3 regions of the Methylophaga thalassica genome follow, and region 3 is predicted to be linked to each of the others. Evidence: predicted binding sites of a transcription regulator. Region 3 holds the regulator's gene; each other region holds the start of a gene.
The links. Region 3 encodes FNR, which switches genes on or off when oxygen is low (the NO sensors DNR and NnrR bind a similar motif). Its sites were predicted from a motif close to TTGATNTANATCAA; they were not measured.

Region 1 (4,290 bases), on a different contig from region 3:
TGTAAATGCTGAATATGCCATGCATCAGAATATTTTCCACCTACACGAGCTAAGTCTGGCCCAGTACGTTTTGAACCCCATTGAAATGGGTGATCGTACTTTGACTCAACAGCCAAGGAATAATGACCATAACGATCTTTTTCATCGCGGAAAGGACGAATCATTTGTGAGTGACATAAAAAACAGCCTTCACGTTGATAGATATCACGACCGGCTAATTCAAGTGCTGTATATGGACGAACAGTTTTTAACTCTTCATAGTCCGGGTGCACTTGATCCTCAAATGTGGTTTTGAGGTAGAACAAAGGTACGATTTCTACGATACCACCTACTGAAACTACCAGTGCTGTTGCTAACACAAGTGCCCAGATATTTTTTTCCAGTTTCTCTTGAAAGGTAACTGGTTTATTAGAATTATGATCAGACATTCCAGTCTCCTTAAATATTAGCAGCTGTTGCCATTGCAGCCGATGGCTTAGCAATCGCACGACGGATAGTCACCGTGACGTTAAATAACATCACACACGCGCCTGAGAAGAAAATCAGACCACCTACAGCACGCATGGCATAGTAAGGATGCATTTGAGCCACTGATTCAACAAAGGTATACGCCAAGTTACCGTAGTCGTCATATGCACGCCACATTAAACCTTGCATGATGCCTGACACCCACATAGCAGTAATATAAACCGCTGTACCAATTGTAGCCATCCAGAAATGGAGGTTAACCAAACGGACTGAGTACATCGTTGTTCCCCACATACGCTCAACCATATGATAAAGCGCACCGATAGACACCATGGCTACCCAACCTAAGGCACCAGAATGAACGTGACCAATAGTCCAGTCAGTGTAGTGTGATAATGCGTTTACTGTTTTTGAAGACATTACTGGACCTTCAAATGTCGACATCGCATAGAATGCTAGAGAGACAATCAGGAAGCGTAAGATATAGTCAGTACGCAGTTTGTCCCAAGCACCACTTAATGTGAACATACCGTTGATTGCTCCGCCCCAAGAAGGAATAATCATCGCTAATGATATAGCGGCACCTAATGAGCCAGTCCAGTCAGGTAACGCAGTATATTGAAGATGGTGAGCACCTAACCATACATAACCGAAAACTAATGCCCAGAAGTGAATAACAGATAAACGATATGAATAAACAGGGCGATTAGCTTGCTTGGGTACGAAATAGTACATAATTCCAAGAAAGCCGGCTGTCAGGAAGAAACCAACGGCATTATGCCCCCACCACCACTGAATCATCGCATCTTGTACACCAGCAAATAGTGAGTACGATTTAAACAGATCGACTGGGATAGCCAGACTATTTACAACGTGTAAATAAGTAATCATGATCATCATCGCAATAAAGAACCAGTTTGCTACATAGATATGTGAAACTTTACGAATGGAGATGGTCATGATGAAGTTGAACGTGTAAGCCAACCATACTGCAGCAATAAGGATATCAATCGGCCATTCTAATTCAGCATATTCTTTTGATTGGGTATAACCAAGTGGCAAAGTAATGATTGCCCCCAAAATAACAAGATTCCAGCCCCAAAATGTGAACCAGGCTAACTTATCACTCCACACCCGTGTGCGGCATGTACGTTGAACAATGTAATAAGCTGTAGCCATTAGTGTTGAACCACCAAAAGCAAAAATAACCGCATTGGTATGTAAAGGACGTAAACGACCAAAACTGATATATGGATTATCAAAATTCAGAACTGGCCAAGCCAACTCTGAGGCGATATAAACACCGATACCGGTGCCAACGACCAAGTAGACACATGCCATATAGGCAAACCACTTGACCACTTGATAGTTATATTGTTGTTCCGCTTGCATAGCGACCACACCTTCTCTCTTTGGAAAACTCTCTCTCAATTTTGCTGAAAACCACACAACAAAATCAGGACCCTTTTCTATACGTGCTTCAATAAATATTAAAAGCAGTTAGAATTTTACATCAATCAATTGATTCGCTTCACATCAAAACATTGATCTAGATCAATCGTAGTGTGATAAAGCACATTGTGCTGTGAAATGCCCCACCTCGCACGTAACAGGGAATTTTCCTAAGAACAAAATGTCTGGTCAAGTTGACTACTATTCACACGATATATAAAAAATATATTTGTATTAAAAAAACAAATAGTTACAAAATTTCTCTAAAAAAAAAGAAATATCAACAGTGTCAAGATAATGGATGATTGCGGCTTATTAAATTTGCTCGTCTTTACGGACTGATAAGCAATACCACTGAACGTTCTTCTGCTAACAGTAAATTGTATGTATGGCAGGCAGATGACAAAGTCATAAATTCGGTTCCGATGCCCTGCTCGTTGAAATACTTGGCCATGTTTATCAGGGGAAAAGAAAGGCCGGCTTCAGTCGCAAAAATAATTACTTCTGGAGCCAGCGCTTTTAAAGCAGACAGCGTATCTGCTGATAGATTTTGGATATTAGTGACGTCAATATTTTCTATTATTTGATTTGGCGTCAAAACAAATCCAAGGTCATAAGACTTAAGAATTTGTGTATTTTTCTGGCGAACAGTGACTGACTGTTCATCATATGAGTGGATTTGGTTAAATTCGAAAACCGCTTCCTCACTCAGTTTCATCTGTTCTACTGCTGATAACCTGCCGCATCGTTGACGCGGTCACGCAACTCTTTACCAGGCTTGAAATGCGGTACATATTTTTCATCTAACTGAACAGATTCACCACTTTTTGGGTTACGCCCAACACGTGGTGGTCGATGATGTAAGGTAAAACTACCAAACCCGCGAATTTCAATTCTATCTCCTTGTGAAAGGCTATCGCTCATCTGTTCTAAAATGAGTTTAACGGCAAGCTCAACATCACGATAATTTAATAGAGATTGTTTTTCAGATAAAACTTCAATCAAATCTGATTTGGTCATGTCTTTAAAATTCCTGGAATAATGCGCTAAACACCGATATTGAATATCGGCTTTAATCTTCTGAATCTATTAGAGAAAAACCCCTGACAAAGTCAGGGGTTTATCTTTAATTTGAAAAACGATTAATTGTCTTTCTGATCCATTTGTTCTTTAAGCAAATCACCCAGAGTAGTGTTGCCTGCAGAAACATTACTGTACTCTTTCACAGCTTCTGATTCTTCTTGATCATCTTTCGCTTTGATAGAAAGAGTTAGCGTACGATCTTTACGTGACATGCCAGTAAATTTAGCTTCAACATCGTCGCCAACAGCCAGAATTTTACTTGCATCTTCAACACGTTCACGAGCAATATCTGCAGCACGAACATAACCTTCAACGCCTTCAGCTAATTCAATTGTTGCACCACGAGCGTCAACAGCAATGACTTTACCGTTAACAATACTTCCACGTGGATGCTCAGCTAAGTAAGCAGAGAACGGATCGTCTTGTAATTGTTTAATACCTAAAGAGATGCGTTCACGTTCAGGATCAATCGCTAAAACAACCGCTTCAACGTCATCACCTTTCTTGAAGTCACGAATTAATTCTTCGTTGTCTTCTTCCCAAGAGATATCAGACAAGTGAATCAGACCATCAATACCGCCGTCTAAGCCGATGAAGATACCAAAATCAGTGATTGACTTGATAGCACCACTCACTTTGTCGCCTTTGTTGTGGGTCATCGCAAACTCTTCCCATGGGTTCGTTTGGCATTGTTTGATACCCAGAGAAATACGGCGACGTTCTGCATCGATATCCAGAACCATAACTTCAACTTCATCACCCAGTTGAACCAGTTTAGATGGGTGAACGTTTTTGTTAGTCCAGTCCATTTCAGACATATGAACTAAACCTTCAACACCATCTTCGATTTCAACAAAGCAACCGTAGTCAGCAATGTTTGTGACTTTACCGTGGATGCGTGTGCTGTTTGGATAACGACGAGCGATATCTTTCCAAGGATCATCACCCATTTGTTTCAGACCCAGTGAAACACGTTCACGGTCTTTATCAAATTTCAGTACTTGAACTTCAATTTCGTCACCGATAGCAACAACTTCAGATGGATGTTTAACACGTTTCCACGCCATATCAGTGATATGTAACAGACCATCGATGCCGCCCAGATCAACGAACGCACCGTAGTCAGTCAGGTTCTTAACAATACCTTTAACTACTTTGCCTTCTTCCAGCGTTTCTAATAACGCTTCGCGTTCTGCACTGTTTTCTTCTTCCATAATCGCACGACGTGAAACAACGATGTTGTTACGTGGACGATCAAGTTTAATCAGTTTGAATTCGAGTTCTTTA
Region 2 (4,290 bases), 130 kb from region 3:
GGCACGAAAACTTCGGCCCGCTAACTCAGGGCGGCTGGCCGTTGCCGAAGCGGGTAAGTCATCACCGCTGACTTCAGAAAAATTAACACCACCCTGTTCAAAGACGGCACCATTGGTTAAAACCCGAGTACGACCACCACCGCCAGTTTCACGTTTCCAGTCATCAATTTCAAACAATGCTTTACCATCTATTAATTCAAGTTCTTTGCAAATACTTTCTTGTAGGCGAAGTAGGTATTCACGAACGGCATCAATATCCGGTGTACTCATCGTAAAATTTCTCCTGTTTGTGCATCTCTAATTTGGCTTGGTTTTTTGGCGCCGCCCAAACTACCCGCTAACACATAATCCAGCTCAGGCAATTGCCAGCGAACCTGATGCACATTCATCGCTGGTCGTAAGCCATTTAGGTTGGCACTGGTTGAGACAATAGCCCCACCAAAAGCTTCACATAAAGCACGCGTTTGTGGGTGCGCCGTCACTCGCACGGCAATGGTATCGTGTAAACCCGTTAACAACATCGGCACTTCTTCACGCACTGGCAGTAACCACGTTACAGGGCCGGGCCAGGTTTTATTCAGTTCGGCTAACAATTTGGCATCAACGGGTTTAATAAAATCTTGTAACTGATTAAAGTCGGATGCGATGAGGATAAGGCCTTTATGCCAAGGACGTTGTTTCAGCTCTAATAAGCGCAATAATGCTTCTTCATCCCAGGGATCGCAGCCCACACCAAACACCGCTTCTGTCGGGTAGCCGATAACGCCACCGGCATTCAGTGTTTTTACTGCTTCTCGTAATCGCAAAGTATCTGTCATGTTCTCGCCCCTATTCAGACCACAGTGATTGAATACCCTATGTCACTCAATAAAAAGGGGTTAACCAGTAACCCCTTTTTTTAGCTTTTTAACCCGTTAATTTAGCCCTGCTCACGTGCTACAGCGCGGTAGGCTATATCGGTACGGAAATACGCATCTTTCCACTTAATGTGATCCAATGCCTGATAAGCCGATTTTTGCGCTTCTGCCACAGAATTACCTAGTGCCGTCACACACAACACACGACCGCCAGCTGTGACCACATCATCACCCTGACTCGCTGTGCCAGCATGGAACACTTTGCTGCCATTTTTCTCAGCGTCGGCAATGCCCGTGATCACATCACCTTTACGATAACTATCAGGATAACCACCCGCGGCCATTACCACACCGATAGCTGCGCGAGGATCCCATTCAGCTTCTACTTCATTCAACCGTTTATCTAATGCAGCTTCACATAAGGTGATAAGGTCAGATTGCAAACGCATCAAAATGGGTTGGGTTTCTGGGTCACCAAAACGGCAGTTATATTCAACAACACGCGGTGCGCCAGCTTCATCAATCATCAGACCGGCATACAAAAAGCCTGTGTAAGGACGACCATCTGCCGCCATGCCTTTTACTGTTGGTTCAATCACTTCAGCCATAATGCGTGCAAACACTTCATCAGTGACAACAGGTGCCGGAGAATATGCGCCCATACCACCAGTGTTCGGGCCTTTATCACCATTATCACGCGCTTTATGATCCTGTGACGTAGCCAGTGGCAGAATATGTTCGCCATCCACCATCACGATAAAACTGGCTTCTTCGCCGGTCATAAATTCTTCAATAACCACGCGACTACCGGCATCACCAAAGGCATTGCCAGACAGCATATCTTCTACCGCAGCAATGGCTTCGGCTTCGGTCATCGCCACAATCACGCCTTTACCTGCAGCCAGACCATCGGCTTTCACTACAATAGGTGCGCCCTGCTCTTGGATGTATGCTTTCGCTTCATCAATCTGAGTAAAGACTTGATAAGCCGCTGTTGGAATCTGATGACGAGCGAGGAAGTCTTTGGTAAAGCTCTTTGACGCTTCTAATTGTGCGGCCTCTTTTGATGGGCCAAAACAACGTAAACCCGCTGCTTCAAACGCATCGACAACACCCATGGTTAATGGCACTTCCGGTCCGACCACGGTGAGATCAATCGCATTGTCCTGAGCAAATTTTACCAGCCCGGCGATATCTTCAACTTTGATATCCACATTGCTGATATTCGTTTCACTGGCTGTGCCGGGATTACCCGGTGCCACAAAAACCTGAGAACAGTTTGGAGATTGATTGAGTTTCCAGGCGAGAGCATGTTCGCGCCCACCGCTACCGATGACTAATACTTTCATAGATGATTGCCGGAGATGCTTAAAAAAGAGGCTAATAATACCGTAGATAACGGCTTTTCCAAACCACCAAAATGGATGATTTATAAAGGCAAAGCGATTCTTTTTATCCATTCACCAGTCAGCAGCCAGCAGCAGCTTTGATCCAGGTCAAGATCTGCTCGGATATTAAAACAACACAAATCCTCGCTGGTTATACTTTGCGGACATTATTTAGGAACAAAACCATGACTGATGCGATTGAATTTAACGCCGAATTAATCCGTCGTTACGACAAAGCTGGCCCACGTTATACCTCCTATCCGACCGCAGTCGAATTTCATCATGGTTTTACTGCTGACACTTATGCTCAGCATATTGCCTTATCAAATCAGCGTGGCGGCCCGCTTTCTTTATATTTCCATGTGCCATTCTGCGATACGGTTTGTTTCTATTGTGCATGCAATAAAATCATCACCAAAAACCGCCAGCATGCTCAGCCTTACCTGGAAAATCTCTATGAAGAAATTCGCATGCAGGCTGAGTTGTTTGACACAAACCGTGTGGTAGAACAATTACACTGGGGCGGCGGCACACCGACGTTCTTAACGCACCAACAAATGCGTGAATTGATGGCGCACACACGGAAATATTTCACCTTGGCGGATGATGACAAAGGCGAGTTTTCAATTGAAATTGATCCCCGCGAAGCGGATGACGCCACCATCAAACTGTTAAGAGAACTGGGTTTTAACCGCATTAGCCTCGGTTTGCAGGACTTCAATCCTAAAGTGCAGAAAGCAGTTAACCGGATTCAAACAGAACAACAAACATTCTCTATTCTAGACGCCGCCCGTCGTGAAGGTTTTCGCAGCATCAGCCTGGATTTGATCTACGGCCTGCCACATCAGACTGTGGAAAGTTTTAGCGACACGTTAGACAAAGTCATTGCCGCCAGTCCGGATCGTTTGTCGGTCTTCAACTACGCCCATATGCCTGACTTGTTTAAAACACAACGCCAGATCGCCACAGCCGATATCCCACTACCACAAGTGAAGTTACAAATTCTGCATCGCACCATCGATAAACTGACCGCCGCCGGTTATGTATATATAGGTATGGATCATTTCGCCAAACCCGATGATGAACTCACATTGGCCCAACAAAACAAACAGCTCTATCGCAACTTTCAAGGTTACTCGACCCGTGCTGAGTGTGATCTGATTGGTTTTGGTGTGACCTCTATCGGCAAAGTGGGTGATGCTTATGTACAAAATGTGAAAACACTGCCGGAATACGATGAAGCGATCAAAGCGGGAAAATTGCCGGTATTACGTGGCGTAGAGCTGGATGAAGATGATAAATGTCGTCGCGATATCATCACCCGTCTTATCTGTGATTTTGCCTTGGACATACCCGCCATTGAAAAAGCCTATCAGATCAACTTCAGCGACTATTTTGCAGATGCCATCGCCGACCTAGAACAATTTGCCCAAGACGGCCTGTTGCAGTATAAATGGGACTCTATAGAAGTCTTACCCGCTGGCCGCTTGTTAATACGTAATATCTGCATGGTGTTTGATAAATACAGTCAACAAGCAAGGCAGCGATTTTCCAAAGTTATATAGGGAATATGCTGGAAAAACTCCGTCAGTACTTTATCTTCGGTCGACTGGGCGTCAAGCTTTACGTACTTGCGGTCATCACCGGATTACTGTCGAGCTTGGCCATTATCCTGTTACGTCTCACCATTGATTTTGGTCAGATGGCTTTATTTCCCTCCGGCGAAGTCGAAAGTTACGACAGCTTACCGTGGTACTGGTTACTGGTACTGCCCATCATTGGCAGTCTGTTAATCGGATTGTTATTTCGTGGACTGGATGCAGAGCAGCGAAATACCGGCATCTTACATGTGATCGAACGGCTGTCTTCTTATGAAGGCAGGCTTCCCTGGCAAAATGCGGTTCGCCAATTTATAGGTACCAGTATCGCCATTATCACCGGCCACTCTGTTGGCCGTGAAGGTCCGGGGGTTCACCTGGGTGCCGCCAGCGGCAGTTTACTCGCCAGTGGTTTAGAACTGCCAAATAACAGCGTACGTATTCTGG
Region 3 (4,290 bases):
GTTTTGCAAACTTCATGGATAACTTCAGCATTAACCGGGTTACCAGCAAAAGCACCGTCTAAATCTACCATATGAAGTCTTTTGGCTCCCGCTTCTACCCATTTACGGGCAACGGCAACAGGATCTTCTGAAAACACGGTGTTATCTTCCATTCGCCCCTGACGCAAGCGCACGCAGTGACCTTGTTTGAGATCAATGGCAGGGATTAACAACATAATCTTACTCCGTTTGTTGATGTTGATTAGGACGACTGACCGTCCCAGTTTACAAAGTTTTCTAATAACTGCAGTCCGGCTCGCTGACTTTTTTCAGGGTGAAATTGGGCTGCAAAGATATTGTCTTTATACAGTGCGGCGGCAAAATCATCAGGATAGGCAGATGTGCCAGCGATAACACGTTTGTCTTCTGGAACAGCATAAAAACTGTGTACAAAATAAAACCGACTGTTTTGCTCTATGCCTTTCCACAACGGGTGTGGGCAGGTTTGATGAACCTGGTTCCATCCCATGTGTGGGACTTTGAGTTTTTCGCCATCAGCATTTTTAGCAGGCTGAAATAATTTGACTTCGCCAGTGAAAATATCAAGTGTATTGACGCCATTATTTTCTTCACTATGAGTCAATAAGGCCTGCATCCCCAAGCATATTCCAAGAAAAGGCTTTTCCTGAGCAGCTTGTTTGATAACGTGTTCCAGTTCCAGATGTTTTAGTTCTGCCATACAATCACGTATTGCTCCAACGCCTGGAAATAAAACATGGCTGGCAGAAAGAATGGTTTGAGGATCTGACGTAACAACAACAGAGGCATTATTGGAAACTGCTTCCAGTGCTTTTGAGACAGAGCGTAAATTACCCATGCCGTAGTCAATCACTGCTATGCGATGCATGTTAAACCTGTTTATTTACTTAATAATTTATGGCTAATAATTCTTTTAAAAAGATTATAAAGCACCTTTAGTTGAAGGCAATTGTTCTAATGCGCGCTGATCCAGTGAAACAGCCATTCGTAATGCTCGACCAAATGCCTTGAAAATGGTTTCAGCAATATGATGAGCATTGCGGCCTTTTAGATTATCAATGTGTAGTGTAATGCCAGCGTGATTGACTAAGCCTTGGAAGAATTCGTAGAACAGGTCAACATCAAACTCACCAATCTTATCGCGGGTAAATGTCACATCAAACTCAAGTCCAGGACGACCAGAAAGATCAAGTACAACGCGAGATAATGCTTCATCTAGCGGCACATAGGCATGTCCGTAGCGAACAACCCCTTTTTTATCACCTAATGCTTTTTTTAAGGCCTGACCGATTGTGATGCCTACATCTTCAACGGTGTGATGAGCGTCGATGTGTAAGTCGCCATTTGCTTTAACATTTAGATCAAACAAGCCATGACGGGCTATTTGATCCATCATGTGATCTAAAAACGGAACACCCGTTTCGGCATTGAATTGACCGCTACCATCCAGATTGATTGAAACTTCGATCTGCGTTTCCAGTGTGTTTCGCGCAACTGACGCGCTACGAGTGGTCATTTGATTTCCTGAATATTAGTAATAAAAGGAGATAATAACTGTTTCGAACAAGGGTTTGAAGCGTTATTATAGTCAACGTTCACTATATAGGATTAGCAATGACCCAGTTAGGCAACGTTACCCCACTATTTCAGGACCTCGCTAAAGTCGAACATGAACATAATCTCGCTTGTCAGGAGTGTTCACTTTATCGTTTATGTTTGCCACTTGGTTTACACAATAACGACTTGATTCAATTAGATAAAATCATCAAGCGCAGTCAGAGTTATTCCCGAGGTCAGCCACTGTTTAGTACCCAGACACCGTTCAATTCTATCTATGTTGTTCGTTCTGGTTCCTTTAAAACAACGGTTTCTGCGGTTGATGGTCGCGAGCAAGTAACCGGATTTTATTTTCCGGGTGAGTTTGTTGGTCTGGATGCTATCTATGAACAGGCTTATCGTTCTAACGCAAAAGCATTAGAAAGCAGTAGTGTGTGTGAATTACCTTTCGATATGTTGCAAGAGTTGGGCACCAATATGCCTCAACTTCAAGTACAGATGATGTCACGTTTGAGTAAAGAACTGTCTGGTGATAAAAGTCTGATGTTTTTATTAGGCAAAAAAACGGCTGAAGAAAAACTGGCGACATTTTTATTATCTATTTCGCGTCGTTTCCAGGATCGTGGCTTTTCTGCACGTGAATTTCAGCTCAGTATGTCACGTGGTGATATCGCTAATCATTTGGGTCTGGCTGTTGAAACCGTCAGTCGGCTTTTTTCGCGCTTTCAGGATGAAGGCTTGATCGATATTCAAAACAAATCTATTTCTTTGCGTGACACTGAAAAATTAAAAACATTATGTGGGTAATTCCGCTAAAAATTGGTAAGCGCTCGCTTTATTGATCCAGGTCAATGCATTAACCCCACACCTCCGTAAAATTCAAACCATGTCTTACAGAACATAGTTTGTCCGAGGAGGAAAAAATGAAAACAACAACACTTGCTGCAGCACTACTCACTACTTTAGGCTTGTCTACGCTTGCCGCTCCTGCCATGGCTTATGAAGCAGGTGACTGGTTAGTTCGTGGTCGTATTATCAACGTTAATCCTAATGATGATAGTGGCACTTTATATGTTGGTGGCGCTGATTCAGGCCAAAAAGGTGTTAGCGTAAACTCTGACACAGTTCCTGAGTTAGATATTACTTATATGATGAGCAAAAACTGGGGGGTTGAGCTGATCCTTGGATATTCACAACACACAGTGAAATCGGAAGGTTATTGGGCTGCTCAAGGTTTAGGTGATGTTATTGATACTAAAGTATTACCTCCTACACTGACACTGCAGTATCACTTTATGCCTGACTCAAAGATTCGCCCTTATGTCGGTGCAGGTATCAATTACACTTATTTCTTTGATGAAGAGGTAAAAGGTCCTGTTCTTGATGTACCCGGCGCTAAAGTAAAACTGGATAGCTCATGGGGTTTAGCGGCACAAGCTGGTGTTGATGTGGCTCTAAATGAAGACTGGTTTGTGAACTTTGATGTGAAATATATTGATATCGATACAACTGCTCACTTCAAAGGAACCCCTGTTGGTACTGCAAAAATTGACGCTGATATTGACCCATTTGTTTGGGGTATTGGTATCGGACGCCGCTTCTAAGAAATTAATGTCCTCGTAGTGCTTGGCCCTCTTCGGAGGGCCTTTTTTTTATCTGTTGATTGGTCTAACTAAGCTTCTTAGATTGATACGTAAGATGAGTAGTAAGACAAAATAAATCACAGCTGCACCCATGATTAATCCAGATAAATGACTAGCTCGCTGTAAAGCATCCCACATTTCCCAGTTTTTATATACCGGATTCAAGGCGAATAAAAACAGCAATAAACCTGAATTAGCGATAATTAATTTCAATGAAAATCGTGCCCAGCCAGGGGTTGGTGAATAAACACCGCGCTTTCTTAAACCTTGATAAAGCAGGCCAGCGTTAAGTATGGCTGATAATGATGTCGCTAAAGCCAAGCCCACGTGCTCAAGATAGATCATCAGGATTATATTCAGCCCCATATTACTGATCATGGCAATGATGCCTATTTTGACAGGGGTTTTTGTGTCTTGTCTGGCGTAATAACCTGGTGCCAGGACTTTGATGAATATAAAAGGTAATAGCCCTAAGCCATAGGCTATTAAACTCAAAGAAGCTTTATGAGAATCGACGGTTGTAAATTCTCCATATTGAAATAATGTCATTAACAAAGGTTCAGCTAAATAAATCAGCCCTATTGCAGCTGGTGTTCCAATAAGAAACACCCAGCGTAAGGCCCAGTCGATAGTGTCTGAGAATTCTTCTGTGGTCTTGGCTGCATGTTTTCTAGATAGGCTCGGTAAAAGAACAGTAGATAAAGCGATTCCAAAAACACCCAATGGAAACTCAACAAGTCGGTCTGAATAATACAACCAGGAAATACTGCCAGTAACTAAAAATGATGCAAGTAAGGTATCCAGTAGAAGATTTATCTGCGCAACGGAAACACCAAACATAGCCGGGATCATCAAGCGGATAATTTTCCTGACACCCTCACTTTTCCACCCCCATTTTGGCCTGGGCAATAAGCCGAGTTTTATTAAAAAGGGTAGCTGAAATAAAAACTGTACAACCCCACCTATAAAAACACCCCAGGCGAGACCTGTGACCGGTTCCTCTAATTTAGGTGATAACCATATCGCTGCTGCAATTAGCGATATATTAAGAAATACGGGGGTAAATGCAGGA

Region 1: a site for FNR is predicted at 2,013-2,026, ahead of ccoN (cytochrome-c oxidase, cbb3-type subunit I). Genes of this name have one in related genera too.
Region 2: a site for FNR is predicted at 2,344-2,357, ahead of hemN (oxygen-independent coproporphyrinogen III oxidase). Genes of this name have one in related genera too.

The regions. Positions count from the first base shown of each region.
Region 1 covers NZ_BSND01000003.1:406,288-410,577, reverse strand. Annotated here, with positions in the region: gene ccoO (cytochrome-c oxidase, cbb3-type subunit II) at 1-428, opposite strand, end outside; gene ccoN (cytochrome-c oxidase, cbb3-type subunit I) at 439-1,860, opposite strand; gene QQL60_RS02125 (MTH938/NDUFAF3 family protein) at 2,252-2,638, opposite strand; gene QQL60_RS02120 (integration host factor subunit beta) at 2,644-2,940, opposite strand; gene rpsA (30S ribosomal protein S1) at 3,063-4,290, opposite strand, start outside.
Region 2 covers NZ_BSND01000013.1:214,311-218,600, reverse strand. Annotated here, with positions in the region: gene hemF (oxygen-dependent coproporphyrinogen oxidase) at 1-270, opposite strand, end outside; gene tsaC (L-threonylcarbamoyladenylate synthase type 1 TsaC) at 267-818, opposite strand; gene purD (phosphoribosylamine--glycine ligase) at 920-2,206, opposite strand; gene hemN (oxygen-independent coproporphyrinogen III oxidase) at 2,431-3,810, shown strand; gene QQL60_RS13855 (chloride channel protein) at 3,816-4,290, shown strand, end outside.
Region 3 covers NZ_BSND01000013.1:89,310-93,599, forward strand. Annotated here, with positions in the region: gene hisA (1-(5-phosphoribosyl)-5-[(5-phosphoribosylamino)methylideneamino]imidazole-4-carboxamide isomerase) at 1-215, opposite strand, end outside; gene hisH (imidazole glycerol phosphate synthase subunit HisH) at 242-886, opposite strand; gene hisB (imidazoleglycerol-phosphate dehydratase HisB) at 941-1,534, opposite strand; gene fnr (fumarate/nitrate reduction transcriptional regulator Fnr) at 1,633-2,382, shown strand; gene QQL60_RS13260 (OmpW/AlkL family protein) at 2,499-3,179, shown strand; gene murJ (murein biosynthesis integral membrane protein MurJ) at 3,228-4,290, opposite strand, start outside.